Regions from separate parts of the Peteryoungia glycinendophytica genome, predicted to be linked through region 1. Evidence: predicted binding sites of a transcription regulator. Region 1 holds the regulator's gene; each other region holds the start of a gene.

Evidence for each region. Region 1 encodes LexA, which represses DNA repair genes until DNA is damaged. Its sites were predicted from a motif close to TGTTCNNNNTGTGTTCNG; they were not measured.
Region 2: FJQ55_RS23710 (ImuA family protein) is a predicted target of LexA. The motif match lies at 2,814-2,831, and genes of this name have one in related genera.
Region 3: FJQ55_RS15860 (helicase-related protein) is a predicted target of LexA. The motif match lies at 1,057-1,074, and genes of this name have one in related genera.
Region 4: dinB (DNA polymerase IV) is a predicted target of LexA. The motif match lies at 803-820, and genes of this name have one in related genera.

Annotation. Positions count from the first base shown of each region.
Region 1 covers NZ_VFYP01000001.1:1,951,304-1,955,498, reverse strand. Annotated here, with positions in the region: gene kdsA (3-deoxy-8-phosphooctulonate synthase) at 1-128, opposite strand, end outside; gene FJQ55_RS09605 (VOC family protein) at 125-1,018, opposite strand; gene FJQ55_RS09600 (DUF1003 domain-containing protein) at 1,045-1,587, opposite strand; gene lexA (transcriptional repressor LexA) at 1,807-2,520, shown strand; gene FJQ55_RS09590 (ComEC/Rec2 family competence protein) at 2,514-4,195, opposite strand, start outside.
Region 2 covers NZ_VFYP01000004.1:18,784-22,978, reverse strand. Annotated here, with positions in the region: gene FJQ55_RS19220 (SOS response-associated peptidase) at 1-347, opposite strand, end outside; gene FJQ55_RS19215 (ATP-dependent helicase) at 358-2,424, opposite strand; gene FJQ55_RS23710 (ImuA family protein) at 2,898-3,650, shown strand; gene FJQ55_RS19205 (Y-family DNA polymerase) at 3,571-4,195, shown strand, end outside.
Region 3 covers NZ_VFYP01000002.1:252,176-256,370, reverse strand. Annotated here, with positions in the region: gene FJQ55_RS15865 (alpha/beta fold hydrolase) at 1-950, opposite strand, end outside; gene FJQ55_RS15860 (helicase-related protein) at 1,239-4,195, shown strand, end outside.
Region 4 covers NZ_VFYP01000006.1:7,790-11,984, forward strand. Annotated here, with positions in the region: gene FJQ55_RS21110 (SOS response-associated peptidase family protein) at 1-736, shown strand, start outside; gene dinB (DNA polymerase IV) at 855-1,955, shown strand; gene FJQ55_RS21125 (3'-5' exonuclease) at 2,226-3,134, opposite strand; gene FJQ55_RS21130 (hypothetical protein) at 3,360-4,100, opposite strand.

The DNA of each region.
Region 1 (4,195 bases):
ATGAAAGCATGGTCGCGGCTTTCCATCTGGCACGGGCCGGCAATCAGCGCAAAACGGCCCTTCTGCGAGAAAACGGCCTTGCCGGCACCTTCGCCGACCACGACTTCCGAATTGGTAGAAACGGTCATTTCGACTCCTCAAAGGCGTAGGCGACACCCTGCCCTGGCTGCGGCGCCACAACGAGCCGGGCGCCGATGGTTTGATAGGCGATGCCATTAGCAGCGAGGCAACGTGCTGTCACGCCGAGATCGTGGCTCACGACCACGACTGCAGCCCCCAGCAAGCCGCGCTCCGTCACTGGCGCTGCAAGTCCGTAATGGGCAGACAACCCGTCAGGCGTTAGGACATCCACCGTGGCATTGGCACATTTGATCGACAGCCCGAATGAATGAGCGGTGACGTCGCGCTGGTCGAGCACCGCTTCCAGGAGATACTGGAAGTCGCTCGGATTGTGTTCAGACAGCACGATGCGAGATAAGCAGGCTGCGGCATTTGCGTGCACCTGCAATGCCCCGCGATCCACGGGCAGAGGGTTTACCCGCTCACAGGAAAAAGCGAAGAAATCCGGAGATCGGAGATCCGCGGCGAAGGCCAACTTGAACGCCGCTTCCGCCGCACGCCCATCCGGGAAGCGGAACTGGCGCGAAAAACCCAACATCTCACCGCCGGACAGACCTTCTGCGACGAAACGGGCGTGATCCGCTTCGGCATCTGACGTCTTTACGACCACGGCCGACAGTCCCTCGCCACGACGAAACTGATAAGCCAAATCCCGGGCGACGAAAACGTTACCGGTGCGAGCCGCCTCCAGGCAATCCTCACGGCTTCCGACGGCCAGCGGTTCCAGATAGGTGTCATTCGCGAAAAAGACACAGGCATTCCGGGTGCCGAAGGGATGGGTGGCATCTGCAGCGACGGTGAAGCCGAGCCTGGTCAGGCGCTGGCGGGCGGTATCGAGATCGACGACCGGCAGCACGAGATGATCAACGGCACGAGGAGATTGGGAGACATGGGACATGAATGACGCTCTTTTCTCCCGTGCAATTAAGGCTGGGCAGACTGTTTTGTAAGGGTCTCGACCGACTGCCGGAGGGCGTCGATCTCGGCTCGGGTCTCGCGCAGTTCCTTCAGCACCTGCTCATCGATCTTGTGATGCAGCGCGAGAACCTCGATCTCGGCCTTCAGATTAATTTCATAGTCCTTCGCCGCCATGAAACGATCGCGTTCGGCCTGACGGTTCTGGCTCATCATGATGATGGGTGCCTGTATGGCCGCGATCATCGAGAGGATGAGGTTCAGGAAGATAAAAGGATAGGCGTCAATCGGTCGGGTCGACAGGATCACTGTGTTGAGGACAACCCAAGCCACCAAAAAGAACATGAACCCGATGATGAAGCTCCAGGAGCCGCCCACGCGGGCAATCGCATCCGCCAGACGCTGACCAAAGCTCGAACCAGCCAGAAAATCCTCGCCGGCATTGGTCGAGACCGTGCGCCGCTCCCTGGCTATCTTGAGAACTTTTTTCTCTGCCGACGAAAGTTCATCAACCTGCTTGCCAAGCAAGGTCTTTTCCAAATCTTTCAGCATGTTGGACTTCTCACTTGTTCTTCTCGGGGAATTGAAAGCCTTTTGCCCCGTCGCAAGTCGAACACATGGACAACGCGCTTCATGGCTTTCTCACGACAAGGACCAAGAGGCCTATCGCATTTTCGCGTGAGCTGTTCACGGAAATTTATCCACTTGCGGAACACAAATGGAACATATAGTGTCTGTTCTGGATTTGTTTCACCAATTGGGGCCTCGCCGATGCTGACGCGCAAGCAACAGGAACTGCTTCTCTTCATTCACGAGCGGATGAAAGAGTCGGGCGTGCCGCCTTCCTTCGACGAGATGAAGGACGCGCTCGACCTCGCCTCCAAGTCCGGGATCCATCGGCTGATCACCGCGCTTGAGGAGCGCGGCTTCATCCGCCGTCTGCCCAACAGGGCGCGTGCGCTCGAAGTCATCAAGCTGCCGGAGGCCTATACGCCGAGCCTGCAGCCGCGCCGGGGCTTCGCGCCGAGCGTCATCGAAGGCAGCCTTGGCAAGGCGCCGCCACCAGCCCCTGCCCGCACACCCGCTGCCGAGCAGACCTCTTCGGTCAGCGTTCCCGTCATGGGTCGAATCGCAGCCGGCGTGCCGATCTCGGCGATCCAGAACAACACGCATGACATCACCGTTCCGGCCGAGATGATCGGTTCGGGCGAACATTATGCGCTGGAGGTCAAGGGCGATTCGATGATCGATGCTGGCATCCTCGACGGCGACACGGTGATCATCCGCAATGCCTCCAATGCCAATCCGGGTGACATCATCGTGGCGCTCGTCGACGACGAAGAAGCGACGCTCAAGCGCTTTCGCCGGCGTGGCGCTTCGATTGCTCTGGAAGCGGCCAACCCAGCCTATGAAACCCGGATCTTCCCGCCGGATCGGGTGAAGATCCAGGGCAAACTGGTGGGCCTGATCCGCCGTTATCACTGAGAGTGAAGGTATTGGTCGCTTGACGGCTCCCCGACATTCGGCTCGTAGGTTTGCGATGCTGCGTGGAAATCCGTTACGTGTTCGCGGCCCGTCGCGTTAGTTCGCCAGTCGTATAGGCGGTGCATGGTCCAGGGGCGCGGCTGTCCGGTAAATGCGGCCGTGGCATTGATCACCTTGTCACCGGGCTCTCCGAATCGCAGTTCCATGGCGCCGGAGCTTCGCAGTGTCGTTGCGCTGATGAACCGCGCGCCCGAGCGGCAGTCTCTCATGCGAGCCCGTGCTGCAAGGATGACAATGTCGGCGACGTCGCAGGCAATGCCGGCGAGGTCGGCGCGATCAAGGGTCACCACCCTCCAGCCGCCGGACACCATGGCGGAGCAGGCTCCGCGGATACAGGTGAAGGCGTCAGACTTTGCTGCTCCTATCAGTTCCGTGAGAGTTTGCCGGGCCTGCTGGCTTGTCTGCTGATCCCAGCTCTTGCCGTTTTTCCAGTCCGCCGGTGGCGGCAAGACGGGCGATTTCAACTGGATGGGCGGCTGGTTACGTTTGACAGCGAGCGCCGGTTGCCATTGATCGAAGAGGAATGCAGGCGGTCGGCTTCGGTTTGTGGCGAGGCTTCCTGCCTCTCCCTCATTCTTTCCCCTGGGCCAGAAGCCAACCAGTCGGCCGTCTTCGCTGATGAAGAGATCTGCGGGTGTGTCGGGGGGACGGACTGCTGCTGCGGCGAGTGTGATTGCCAACAGCAGAGTTCCGGCGTGGCGCAACCAGGTGTGAAGCAGCGTCAGGAGCAGAAGCGCGGTCACGATCAGGATCGGAAACCATGCAGGCTGCCGCGCGACGAGCGCTCCGTCACCCCAGCCGGCGACCGTGTGGGCCATCACGAGGACCAGATCGAGCCCAAGGCCCATGATCCAGAAAAAGGGCGCATCTAGGCCGAAGGGCATGAGCAACATGGCGATGAAGCCTGCGGGCATGACGACGATGGAGATCAGCGGCATGGCCGCGAGATTGGCTTCGAGACCGTGAGTCGACAGGCGATGAAAATGTGTGACGGCGAAGATCGCAGTCGAGAGCCCGCCGATCAGCGAGGTCGCAAGCGTGCCCCCGATGAACTTAACGATGAAGCTGGCAAGTTTGGCAGTAGGAGACTTTGGAGCGGGCCATATCGAGCGTGGCCGGGATCGCCAGCCGGAATAGCCGGCGATCAGTGCCGCCGTCGCGGCAAAAGACATCTGGAAACTCGGCCCCATCACTGCCGATGGCTGGGCGATCAGGATCAGGGTCGCCGCCACCGAGAGGTTGCGCAGGCTGATCGCCGGGCGGTCGATGAGTACGGCGACCAGCATAACTGCCGTCATTAAATAGGCTCTGAGCGCGGATACCTGATAGCCGGAAATGAGGACATACGCGGTCGCGGCGAGCAAGGCACCGGCAGCTGCGACTTTCTTGATCGGATAGCGTTGCGCCAACACGGGCAGCAGGCAGAGCAAGCCGCGCAACCCGACGAAGAAGATCCCGGCGGCGAGCGCCATGTTCAGGCCGGAAATCGCGGTGATGTGCGCCAGCCCCGACAGTCGCAAGGCATCTGTCGCTTCCTTCGACATCGACCGCCGCTCGCCCGTAATGATGGAGGCGGCAAATGCTCCTGTATCTCCGGGCAAGACTGCATGAATGC
Region 2 (4,195 bases), on a different contig from region 1:
ACGCGCCCACCTTCAACTTTGCTGGCGGGATCAGGCTCGGCAAAGGATGTGAAGGGGACAACGCATCGGCTGGCAGCGCCGAGCCAACGGCGCCAATGCGGGGAACCCGCGTTGCGGATATTGGTGACACCCGGATCATAATTCTTCACGTAGGCAGGTGGTGATGGCATGCCCCAGGTCGCTCGCGCGACCTCTCTGGCGCCGTCGGCTCCCACCCGGACCACAGGCGCTTGATAGCCGGGATAGACATCGAAGCTTGGTTCGTTCCAGCCCGCCTGATCGCGGATGGCTTTGGTAAACTGAAGGACTGCTTCACGCGTCGTAGTGACATTGTAAAGATTGCACATCGATCCCCTCCTATTTCCACATGGCGCGCATGCGCTCGGCCACATCCACGCGGATCTGCTGGGCGCTTCGCTCGGACTTTGCAGCCGAAACCATCGGCCAGGTCGTCGCCTCGAAGAATTGCAGCAGCATTGCCGGGATGAACCGCGTTCGGGCTGCATAAACGTGCCGGTCCCCTTGCGGGTTCTGCCCATGGGTGAAGAAGCGTTGCGGTGTGACCAGCGCCAGATGATCTCGGGCACGCGTCATGGCAACGTAAAGCAGCCTGCGCTCCTCTTCGAGTTCCTCCGTTGTGCCAGTCCCAAGATCGGAGGGAATGCAGCCATCCACAACGTTCAGCACGAACACTGCGCGCCATTCCTGGCCCTTGGCCGAATGAATGGTCGACAGGATCAGATAGTCTTCGTCGAGCAAGGGTACTCCGGCCTGGTCGCTTGTTGCATCAGGTGGATCGAGCGTCAGTTCGGTCAGGAAGCGCTCGCGCGAGGGGTAGCCGCTGGCGATCTGCTCGAGCTGAAGCAGGTCCGCCTTGCGGGTCTCGGCATCTTCATGGATGCGGTCAACATGCGGCTCATACCAGAGGCGTGCCTGCCCGATATCCGCAGGCCAATCCGCGTCCGTCTTGCGAAGGTTCGTCAGCAACTGAACGAAGGATGTCCAGTCTTCGCCGGTCTTAGGCGGGGCTGGCACTTCTGCGAGCGCCAGCAGCGGCTCGGGGTCGGTTGCGATGGTCTCGAGGATGTGGCCGGCCGTCTTGGGCCCGATACCCGGCAGCATCTGTAGCAGCCGAAAGCCGGCCACACGGTCGCGCGGGTTCTGGGCGAAGCGCAAGACGGCCAGCATGTCCTTCACATGGGCGCTGTCCAGGAATTTGAGGCCGCCGAATTTGACGAAGGGGATGTTGCGCCGGGTAAGCTCGACTTCAAGCGAACCGCTGTGGCTGGACGTACGAAACAGGACGGCTTGGTTCTTGAGCATCATCCCGGTCTCGCGATTGGCAAGCACCTGGTCGACGATGAAGTTGGCCTGTTCGGTCTCGTCCTTGACGGTGACGAGTTTAGGACGCTCCAGCGATTGCCGGTCGGTCCACAGGTTCTTGGTATAGCGCTCACGCGCCAGACCGATGACGCCGTTCGCTGCAGCCAGGATTGGCTGGGTCGAGCGGTAGTTGCGATCGAGCGTTATGATGTCGGCGGCCGGGCTGAAGGCGGCCGGGAAATCGAGGATGTTGCGAATTGTCGCTGCCCGAAACGAATAGATCGACTGTGCATCGTCGCCAACCACGGTCAGCCCACGCCCCCCGGGTTTGAGCGCCATCAGCACCGAGGCCTGTAGCCTGTTGGTGTCCTGGTATTCGTCGACCATCACATGATCGAAGCGATTGCCGATATCTTCGGCGAGGTCCGGATCGCTGACCATCTGAGCCCAGTAGAGCAGGAGATCATCGTAATCGAGAACGTTCTGGGCCTGCTTGGCCTCGACGTAGGCCGCGAACAAGTGTTTGAGCTGCTCTTCCCAAGTCGCCACCCATGGATAATGCAGCCGCAGGATCTCATTGAGGGGCGTCTGCGAATTGACCGCACGCGAATAGATCGAGAGACACGTGCCCTTGGTTGGAAAGCGGCTTTCCGTCTTGGAAAATCCGAGCTCGTGACGGGCAAGGTTCATCAGGTCGGCACTGTCTTCGCGATCATGGATGGTGAAATCGACGTTCAGCCCGATTTGCTCGGCGTAGATCCGCAAAAGCCTTGCGCCGATCCCATGGAAGGTACCGGACCAGGATAGTGCGTCAGTCAGGATACCGGAATTGGCACCGAGGACCTGTTTACAGATCCGCTCGACACGGCGCGACATCTCGGATGCGGCACGCCGCGAAAATGTCATCAGAAGAATACGCCTGGGATCCGCTCCATTGACGATCAGATGTGCCACCCGGTGTGCCAGTGTGTTGGTCTTGCCAGAGCCGGCACCGGCGATGATCAACAGTGGCGCTGCCGTCTCTCCGTCCGGAAGGCCAATACCGTGTTCAACGGCACTCCGCTGCTGCTCGTTGAGTTTGTCCAGATAGGCCAAAGTCATGCCGTCATCCTTGAAAAGTGCCTATCCGTCTTTCCGTTTGTTGCGAAGCTGGCCGCTTGGCCTGTTGCATTCCATCGAGCCATATCGCCTGCTGTGAGTTTAACAGCACTGACCATAGGACTCCAGAACAAATAATGAACATTCCAGCCTCCGTTTCTGACGTCCAGGCTGCAAGACATACATTCGCGTCCGAAGCATCTCGAACCGATGTGTCTTCAGCAAGCGGTGCCGCGATTGTCAGTCGGTGCCGCCATTTTCAGCGATAATTTTCATTGGTGGCACCGACTTCGCTGCGAAGCGTACCACGCTGATTCGGCTCGTGAATCTCTTTCTCTGCTAAAATGAAGGAGAATTTTCCCATTTTTAAGAGCTTGACTCTCGCCCTTCGCCAGAACAGAACGTGAACTTCATCAGAGAAAACGGCATGATACCGTTCATTAGCTCAACACGAACCGAGAGGATTTGCGTGAACGATGGCGGCTGCGCGCGAGCACGTCATAGCGGACTTACGTGATCGCATCACCTGTCTTGAGGGAGGGAGGACGAAGCAGTCCGCATGTCTGCCTTTCGGCGTCGCCGAGATCGACCAGGTGCTGCCAGGTGGTGGACTTGCTCGCGGCGCATTGCATGAATTCGCCGGCGGTGGTGCCGGAACAGTTGATGGTGCGGCGGCTGCCCTGTTCGTCGCGGGTATTGCCGCCCGCACCAAAGGTAAGATCGTCTGGTGTTTGACACGGCCGGATCTGTTCTTCCCCGCACTCGCGCAGGCAGGGCTTGATCCCAACAGGGTGATCTTCGTCGAGGGCGATCGGGAAGAAGACGTGCTCGCCTCCATGGAGGAGGCGCTTTCCTACGGCGGACTGGGTGCCGTGGTCGGTGAACTCGTTCGCCTTCCAATGGTGGCCAGCAGGCGGCTTCAGCTTGCCGCGGAGAAGAAGGCTAGTCTGGCGCTTGTGGTGCGCCGATGGCGCCGACAGACGGAGGCGAATGACTTTGGCCAACCGACCGCCTCCACAACCAGATGGCGGGTCAGCGCCTTACCATCCCGGGCGCTGCCGGTACCCGGCGTGGGGCGCGCAACCTGGTTGCTGGAGTTGATGAGATCGCGTGCGGGCGAGTGTGCTGAGTTTATCGTTGGAGCATGTGATGACCAGGGTCGTATCGATCTACCTTCCAGATCTTTCGACGGATCGCATTCGTCGCACCGATCCCGCCATTCCGGCTGAGCAGGCAATTGCCGTGATCGCAAAGAGCGGCTCAAAGCGCTGGGTGTCGGCGGCGGATGCGGCTGCAAAGGCAGTTGGTGTGCGTGTCGGCATGCCAGCGGCAAAGGCCCAGGCCCTGTTTCAGGGGCTGATGATGATCGATGCCGATCCGGCCGCGGACGCAGCCGCCCTTGAGCGCATCAGCTTGTGGGCACTAGCCCAGTATTCGCCAATCGTTGCTGTCGATGGGTCTGACGGTATCGTCATGGATACGGATGGTGCCGATCATCTTCGGGGCGGAGAACGTCTCATGCTGACCGGCATCGCCAATCGCTTCCTTGCAAGGGGCCTGACGGCGCGTGTCGCGATTGCAGATACCTGGGGGGCCGCGCATGCCTGTGCACGTGCGATCGACCGGACCACTGTCATCGTGCCGGCTGGCGAAACCGTGCGCGCGGTCGAGAACTTGCCGATTTCCTTGCTGCGTCTGCCTCAAAATACCGTCAGGGATCTACAAACCCTTGGCTTTCGCACCATCGGCGAGTTGTCAGCTACGGCGCGGGCAC
Region 3 (4,195 bases), on a different contig from region 1:
TTGTTGTCTTGAGGGGTCTGCGGGGACAGAACCTCCAGCCCATCGACGAAAGCGCCGATCACCTTGTCTGTCCGCTCCCGATGCTCCACCATGGGGAGGTGTCCGCAGCGGCTGAAGACGACGGTTTGAACACGTTGCATCAAGCGAGAAACCCGCAACTGGTGCTCCGGTGGAACAATGGCGTCATTGGCGCCAATGATGTTGAGAACCGGCACCCGGATGCCATTCAGATCCCTCAGAAGCGTGGTATCCGACATAAAACGGATGCAGGCAGCGATGTCTTCCGGCCGGGCCTGCGCCAGTTGCTGGCGGACCTCTTCCATCGCATTGACAGCTTCGTCGCCCTGCCAAGGACAATTGCGGTCAAAGACGCATTCGATCGAGCCCCAGCGAAACTGCTCCGGTGTCGAAATCCAGCGCCTGAAAAATTGGCGAAACAGGAACGGCCCTATGTGGGGTGCGCGGAGCAGGCGGGCGGCGAGCCTCTCCTGCCCCTCAAAGCGGCCGCAGGCAAAGCCGCCGATCATAACAACTGAGCGAACCAGTTCCGGATAATCGCGGGCGATCAGCAGTGCCACGAAACCGCCGGTCGAATGGCCGATGAGCGTGACAGGGGCACCTGCGAAATCTCGCCTGATGGCTTCGGCATAAGCTTGAGCGACCTCACGCGCTTCAGGCGGCTGGCCGGGCTCGTCGAGATGCCATGGGTGATGCCCGGGCAACGGATAGCCGAGTGAATGTCCTCGACGCACGACCTCGGGCGCATAGGCCTCCCAAAAAGAAGGAGCCATGACCATTCCATGGATCAGCACGAAGTTCTGATCGGTTTCTTTTGATCCGATCGAATGGGGGGGCGGGGGCGTTAGCGTCATGATCATCACCTCAACCCCGCAACGTACGGAACAAGATCGAGGTTCCCTAGGCGGAACGCCGTGCCGATCGATCTCCATGACTGGTCGTGCAGATTCAGCATCTGGTGGCGCAAAGACCGGCGTGTTTCCACATCTAGCCGTGAACAAAATCGGATTCGGACGAGTGAGCGATTCGTCTCCGATTCGTTCGCCCGTTGTTCCTTGAGGAAAATACCGAGTCGGATCAGAGGTTTGAGATCAATTGTCCCGCCTATGGGACAAGCAGCTTGCCTTTGCCGGTGATCGTCGCCATGTGTTGGCCAAGGTCTGCCGGTGTCGAGGAGACAGGCGTCCGACAAGTTGGAGCGGTCATTGAATACCCACCCCATGATTTTGAGCGGTCGCGGCGTCTCTGCCGTTCTGGGGCCGACAAATACGGGCAAGACCCATTTTGCGATCGAACGCATGGTTGCGCATGGCTCGGGCATGATTGGCCTGCCGTTGCGCCTGTTGGCGCGCGAGGTCTACACCCGTGTGGTCGAGCGCGTCGGTGTCAAAAATGTCGCCTTGGTGACCGGCGAGGAAAAGATCAGCCCTCCGAACGCACGTTTCTCGGTGTGCACTGTCGAGGCCATGCCCCGCGAGACAAAGGTCGCCTTTGTCGCAATCGACGAGGTCCAGCTCGCCGGCGATCTGGAGCGCGGACACATCTTTACCGACCGGCTCTTGCATCTGCGTGGCCGCGAGGAAACGTTGCTGCTCGGCTCGGCGACGATGAAATCGATCCTGCTCCAGCTCCTGCCCGGGATCACCATTGTCGAGCGGCCACGCCTTTCGCAGCTCTTCTATGCGGGTCAAAAGAAGATTACGCGGCTGCCGCAGAGAACGGCCATTGTCGCCTTCTCCGCTGATGAGGTCTACGCCATCGCCGAACTGATCCGCCGACAGCGCGGCGGCGCTGCGGTTGTGCTCGGCGCACTCAGCCCGCGCACCCGCAATGCTCAGGTCGGTCTCTATCAGGAGGGCGATGTCGAATATCTGGTTGCCACCGATGCGATCGGCATGGGCCTCAACCTTGACGTGGACCATGTTGCTTTCGCCCAGGATCGAAAGTTCGATGGCTATCAGTTCCGCAATCTGAACTCCGGTGAGCTCGGTCAGATTGCCGGTCGCGCCGGCCGACACATCAAGGATGGCACGTTCGGCGTCACCGGACGCGTCAATCCCTTCGATGATGAACTGGTCGAGCGTCTGGAAACGCATGTCTTCGATCCGGTCAAAGTTTTGCAGTGGCGGACGGCACAATTCGACTACTCCTCGGTTACTGCTCTGCAGCGCAGTCTCGATGCCGCGCCGAGGATTGAGGGGCTCACTCGGGCGCTGCCGGCGACGGACCAGCAAGCCTTGGAGTTTCTCTCTCGCTATCCGGAGATCGCGGATATCGCAGATCGCCCCGATCGCGTGGAAAAGCTGTGGGAGGCCTGTGCTCTGCCCGACTATCGGCGCATTACGCCGGCACAGCATGCGGACTTGATTCAGAGTCTTTATTTCGATCTGGTTCGGCGCGGCACGGTGAATGAAGATTTTCTCGCCGATCAGGTCCGCCGAGCGGATCGCACAGACGGCGAAATCGATACATTATCTGCACGAATCGCGCAGATAAGAACTTGGACTTACGTGTCGAATCGGCCCGGCTGGCTTGCCGATCCGACACACTGGCAAGAAAAGACGCGGGAAATCGAAGACCGATTGTCCGATGCGTTACATGAACGGTTGACGAAACGCTTTGTTGATCGCAGGACATCTGTGCTCATGAAGCGCTTGAGAGAGAATGCAATGTTGGAAGCTGAAATCAGTGTGAACGGCGATGTCTTCGTGGAAGGCCATGCCATGGGACAACTCTCCGGTTTCCGGTTCACGCCGATCTCCGGCATGGAAGGTCCGGATGCGAAGGCCGTGGAGGCTGCGGCCCATCGTGCGCTGGCGCTGGAATTCGAAGCACGTGCTGCGCGGCTGCATGCGTCCGGCAATGGCGATCTCGCCATCGGCTCCGATGGTCTGGTGCGCTGGGTCGGTGATCCGGTAGCTCGCCTCATTGGCACCGACCACATCCTCCATCCGCGTGTGATCGTTCTCGCTGATGAACAGCTGACGGGTGCTGCCCGTGATCACGTGGCCGCCCGCATCGAGCGCTTTGTCAATCATCACATCTCGACTGTCCTCAAGCCGCTCGACGATTTGTCCCGTGCGGAAGACCTGCAGGGTCTTGCAAAGGGTCTTGCCTTCCAGCTTGTCGAGAATCTCGGTGTTCTCTTCCGCCGCGATGTTGCCGACGACGTCAAGTCGCTGGATCAGGATGGGCGTGCCTCCATGCGTCGCTATGGCGTGCGCTTCGGGGCCTATCACATCTTCATGCCGGCCCTGCTGAAGCCGGCACCAGCCGAGCTGATCACCTTGCTCTGGGCGTTGAAGAATGACGGCCTCGACAAGGCAGGCTACGGGGATCTGATTCCGGTTCTGGCCGCTGGTCGTACCTCCGTCGTGACTGACACGACCTATGAGCGCATGTTCTACAAGCTCGCCGGTTTCCGCTTCCTCGGCAAGCGCGCCGTGCGAATCGACATCCTGGAACGTCTGGCAGACCTCATCCGTCCGCTTCTGCAGTGGAAGCCGGGCACAACTCCCCGTCCCGAAGGTGCCTATGACGGCCGTCGTTTCGTCACCACCACGGCGATGCTCTCGATCTTGGGCGCCACGCCCGACGACATGGAAGAGATCCTGAAGGGTCTGGGCTACCGGGCCGATAGCGTGAGTGCCGAGGAGGCCGCAGGCTTCCTCGCGGCACAGAAGCCAAGCAGCACAGAGACCGCAGAGGTTACCAAGCCGGAAGCCGAAAGCGTCGATGACGCAGATCAGTCGACGGTTGACGGCGAGACCGACGCGACCGCTTCCGAAGTTGTTGCCGAGACCTCTGCGCCGACGGAAGCTCCTGTGGCCGACGTCGCTACTGCGGAAGATGCTGCTGCCGCCGAGCCGACCGAGCCTAAGCCGGTTCTCTTGTGGCGCCCCGGTGGTCGTAACGACAACCAGCGTCCTGCTGGACGCCCTGCGGGTGACCGTCGAAGCGCCGGCCAGGGCCAGCGGACTGCGGGTGGCGAACGCACTTCGTCCGCCGAGCCGCGGAACGATCAGCGCCGCGACGACCGACGTCCTGATAACCGCGGCGAACGGCGCGACGACAATCGCGGCAAGTTTGCTGGCAAGGGCGAACGGCAGGACCGTGGCGACCGAAAGGATCGCGGTCCACGTCCAGAGCGCGACAACAACAAGTCGCAGCCGGCTCG
Region 4 (4,195 bases), on a different contig from region 1:
CGCGAAATGGGCCCAGGATGCCGAGAGCCTGATCAACCTGATGCCGGCCTACCAGATGAACCCCGACCAGATGGGGCCCATCGTCCGCAACACGGCCGACGGAAAGAAGCAACTCGTGCACGCGCGCTGGGGCCTGCCCTCACCGTTCTTCGTACAGAAGAAGGCTGCGGAAGGTCGGGCAGAGAAACTGAAGGCCAAAGGTCAGACCGTCGATATGGATGAGCTCATCCGCATGGAACCAGACCGGGGCGTAACCAATGTCCGCAAACTCAACCTGCCCCACTGGACGCGCTGGTTCGGCGTCGAGCATCGATGCCTGGTTCCCGTGACGAGTTTTGCCGAGCCGGATCCTTCAAGCCAGGAACCCGGCGGCAAGGTTCCGAATGCCTGGTTTGCCCGCGACGAGGCGAAATCACTGATGTTCTTCGCCGGCATCCATGTGCCGCAGTGGAAAAGCGTCCGAAAAGTCCGGGACGGCCTCACGACGGACAACCTCTATGGCTTTCTGACCACGGATCCCAACGATCTCGTTAGGCCGATCCATGAGAAGGCCATGCCTGTCCTGCTGCAGACGAAGGAAGAAACCGACGTCTGGATGTGGGCGCCATGGGAAGAAGCGAAGCACCTCGCCCGACCGCTACCGAACGATGCTTTGATCATTCTGGCGCGTGAGCCTTATGGGTCATCGATCGTATCGAAGTCTGGCGAACTCGTTGAGCAGCCTACCCTTCTGTAGGCGGACCAGGCGTCGGCGAGTTTTGGACCCTAACGGAATGGTTTGCGATCGGTGAGAATGGCGATATGTTCACCTTCCGTTCTGAGAACCAACCTTTCGCTTTGCTGCCAGAAGGACGATGATAAATACCTTTTCCGAGACCATCCGCAAAATCATCCATGTGGACATGGATGCCTTCTACGCCTCGGTCGAGCAGCGCGATAATCCGGAGCTGCGCGGTAAACCGCTGGCCGTCGGCGGTGCTGCCGCCCGAGGTGTGGTGGCGGCCGCCAGCTATGAGGCTCGCAAGTTCGGGGTTCATTCCGCCATGCCGTCGGTCACGGCCGCTCGCAAGTGCCCGGATCTGATTTCCGTAAAGCCGCGCCTCGAAGTCTACCGGGCTGTCTCGCAGCAGATCCGGGAGATCTTTGCCGAATATACGCCGTTGATAGAACCCTTGTCGCTCGACGAGGCATATCTCGACGTCACCGAAAGTCTCAAAGGCATGCCGGTCGCCACCGAGATCGCGCTGGAAATACGTGAAAGGATCAAGTCAGTTACCGGCCTAAATGCCTCTGCCGGTATCTCCTACAACAAGTTTCTGGCCAAAATGGCGTCCGACCTCAACAAGCCCAACGGCCAGGCGGTCATCACGCCGAAGAACGGGCCAGCGTTCGTCGAGCAGCTGGCGGTCAAGAAATTCCATGGCGTCGGCCCGGCCACGGCCGAGAAGATGCACCGGCTTGGCATTGAGACCGGCGCAGATCTGAAGGCAAAGTCCTTGCAGTTTCTCATCGAGCATTTCGGGAAATCGGGTCCATACTTCTATGGCATTGCCCGAGGCCTCGATGAGCGGCAGGTCAAGCCGGACCGAGTGCGGAAGTCGGTCGGCGCCGAGGATACGTTCAACGAGGATATCAACGATCTTGATCTCGCGACGAGCGAGCTGAGGCCTCTGGCGGACAAGGTCTGGAGTTATTGCGAAGCCAAGGCGTTGAGCGGCAAGACCGTCACCGTCAAAATCAAATACTCCGACTTCACGCAGGCGACGCGCAGCAGGACCATCGGCCTGCCCTTTGCCAACGGCAATCAGATTTTCGAGGTAGCAACCGGGCTGCTGGCGACGGTTTATCCATTCAAGCGGCCGGTGCGCCTGCTGGGCGTAACGCTATCGTCGCTCACCCAGGATCGTCACGGAGATAACGATCAGGATCAGTCGCAGCTGGATTTCGGGATGTAAGCAGAAACCAAAAAAGCCTGCCGCGGGAGGAGGTGCAGCAGGCTTTCGAAAGAGTTGAACAACGGCTGGGAGGAGGAGGGCCGCTGTTCCGTCAGGCAACCCTTGGGAGGAGGAGTGGGTTACCTGAGTGACGAAGCTTTGCGGGAGGAGGTGCATCGCTTCGTTGGGATTTCTTATACAAGTATTCTGCCAGCCGCGTTAGGGGCTTCACCGCAGTTCAGCTATGCCCTGAATGCACCCCTGGTAGAAAGCTCGCCCAATTTTTCGCCATTAGGCGCGAAAGCGGTCAAAGGCGGTCAGGTACTTGGTGGGCGGGTCCGCTTCCGGGTGGCGGTAGATCTCTCGTCGGAGGTAGTCGATTTCATCAGCCAAAGCGGCCTCATCCACTTCAATCCACCAGGATTTCGGGCGCCCCTCGCTGCCATCCGACCAACGATAGCCCCGCGCTTTCAGGTGATCTTTGAGGTCGTAAGGGCTGTTCTCGGCAAAAATGCGCACCCGCGATCGCTGGCTTGCCCTGTAGAGTTCAGCAAACGGGGACGGGTAATGCCCGTCAACGTTGCGATCCAGGACTTCAAGCAAGGCAAAACAGTCGTCCACGGCACGATGGCCGTCATGGAAATAGCCGCCCTGACCAACGAGGTAGCCGAGCTTTGTTCCTTCGAATCCTCTGGCCGACCAATCGATCTCTGCATTCGAACACGCCCAAGCCTTGTTGCAGAACACACGGGAAAATGCTTCGCAGAAGGGTCTGTCGAAGCCGGCATTGTGGGCGATGATCAGGTCTGCTGGCGCGACAAGGGTCTCGACGGCCTCGATGTCGATCTTCTGGCCGGCGACCATGTCATCGGTGATCCCGGTCAGCTTGACGATTTCAGGGGGGATTGGTTTGCCGGGCTGCTGCAGACCGCCATAAATTCCCGTCACGTCTCCGATCGAACCTTGGTCGTCAAAGGTGAAGGCGATCAAGCCGATCTCGATGATCTCCTCCTTGCGATGATTAAGACCAGTGGTTTCGGTATCGAGAATAATTCCTTTGTGCGGGAATTCCGGGCGTAGGCTACGGACAACGGGACGGGACTCGAGCTTTCGCAAGATCCGGTAGCGACCAGTTGCCGCCAGATGATCGACCATCTCCTGCTCGGACAAGGCGACATTTGCCGTGCGCGCGGCCGACATTTTCACCGGAGACTTGGCCGGAGCCGCCGGCGGTCCGTCCGAAAACATATCGAACTGGGCAAGGTGCGCTGCACGATCATTCTGCGTCATGGAACAGGATTAGCACGTTGCTCTCCTGCGGTCATGAACCGGGGATGTCAGGTCTAGGCACGGTCCACAGTCTTCGACGGCGATTGACCGATAGTGGCATCGTCGATCCATCCGCTCGAACACCGCTATCGGGCATCAATGCACGCCGATTGCCCGGATGTCGTTCGGGAGCGTAATCTTGATGACCTTGTCGAAAATCTCCGACTTGCGGAACTGCCTGTCGGTCACTGCCAAGCCGGGCGTATTCTGAGGAGAATTTTGCAACAGGCCAAGCCAAGTCAAAGGCCGTATGAAATTATACGCAATGAAGAAGCTTGCCTCGTGTCGCGGTCCGAGTGGTCCCCTGCCCGGAAAGAGCTCGACCGGCAGGGCCCATTCGGTAAATGTACCGAGCGTCACCCATTCGCCCATTCGGTTTGAAACGACGCCGAGCATATGCCGCAAATCCCAGAACAAGGCCGCGCCCGCCGGCGACAGACTTTCCTGCAGTGGGGCGGCCAAGATCCATTCAATGAGAAATGCCTGAAGCGCACCATGATCGCCGAGAATAGACCTGCCGGCTTTCGTCAGAACAGCTTTGCCCTTGTAATGGCGGATGAGACGCAAGTCCTGCAACCCATGATGCAGGATAGATAATGGCGGGAAGTCCGGTTCGTTGAGAACCTTGTTTACCGAATAGAGTACTTCGGGTTCGAAACCAGGCCAGTAGAATTCCTGTGCCGCCCATTCAACGCATTTGCGATGGAATGCTCCCAAAGACTGGGTCAAAGGGATTCCGCCGGACTGCTCCGCGTAGCGAAGGAGTTTCATGCCGTTAATGGCGAGCGGGCTGTCCGCCAGCTCCTGTTCCGAAAGATCGGATGAAATGAAGATCAACGGCGAAAGTGTCGACTGTCTGAACATGCTTGCATGATGACCAAATTCATCGACGCCGTCATCGTGAAATATCTTCTCCGTCGGTGCGGATCTGG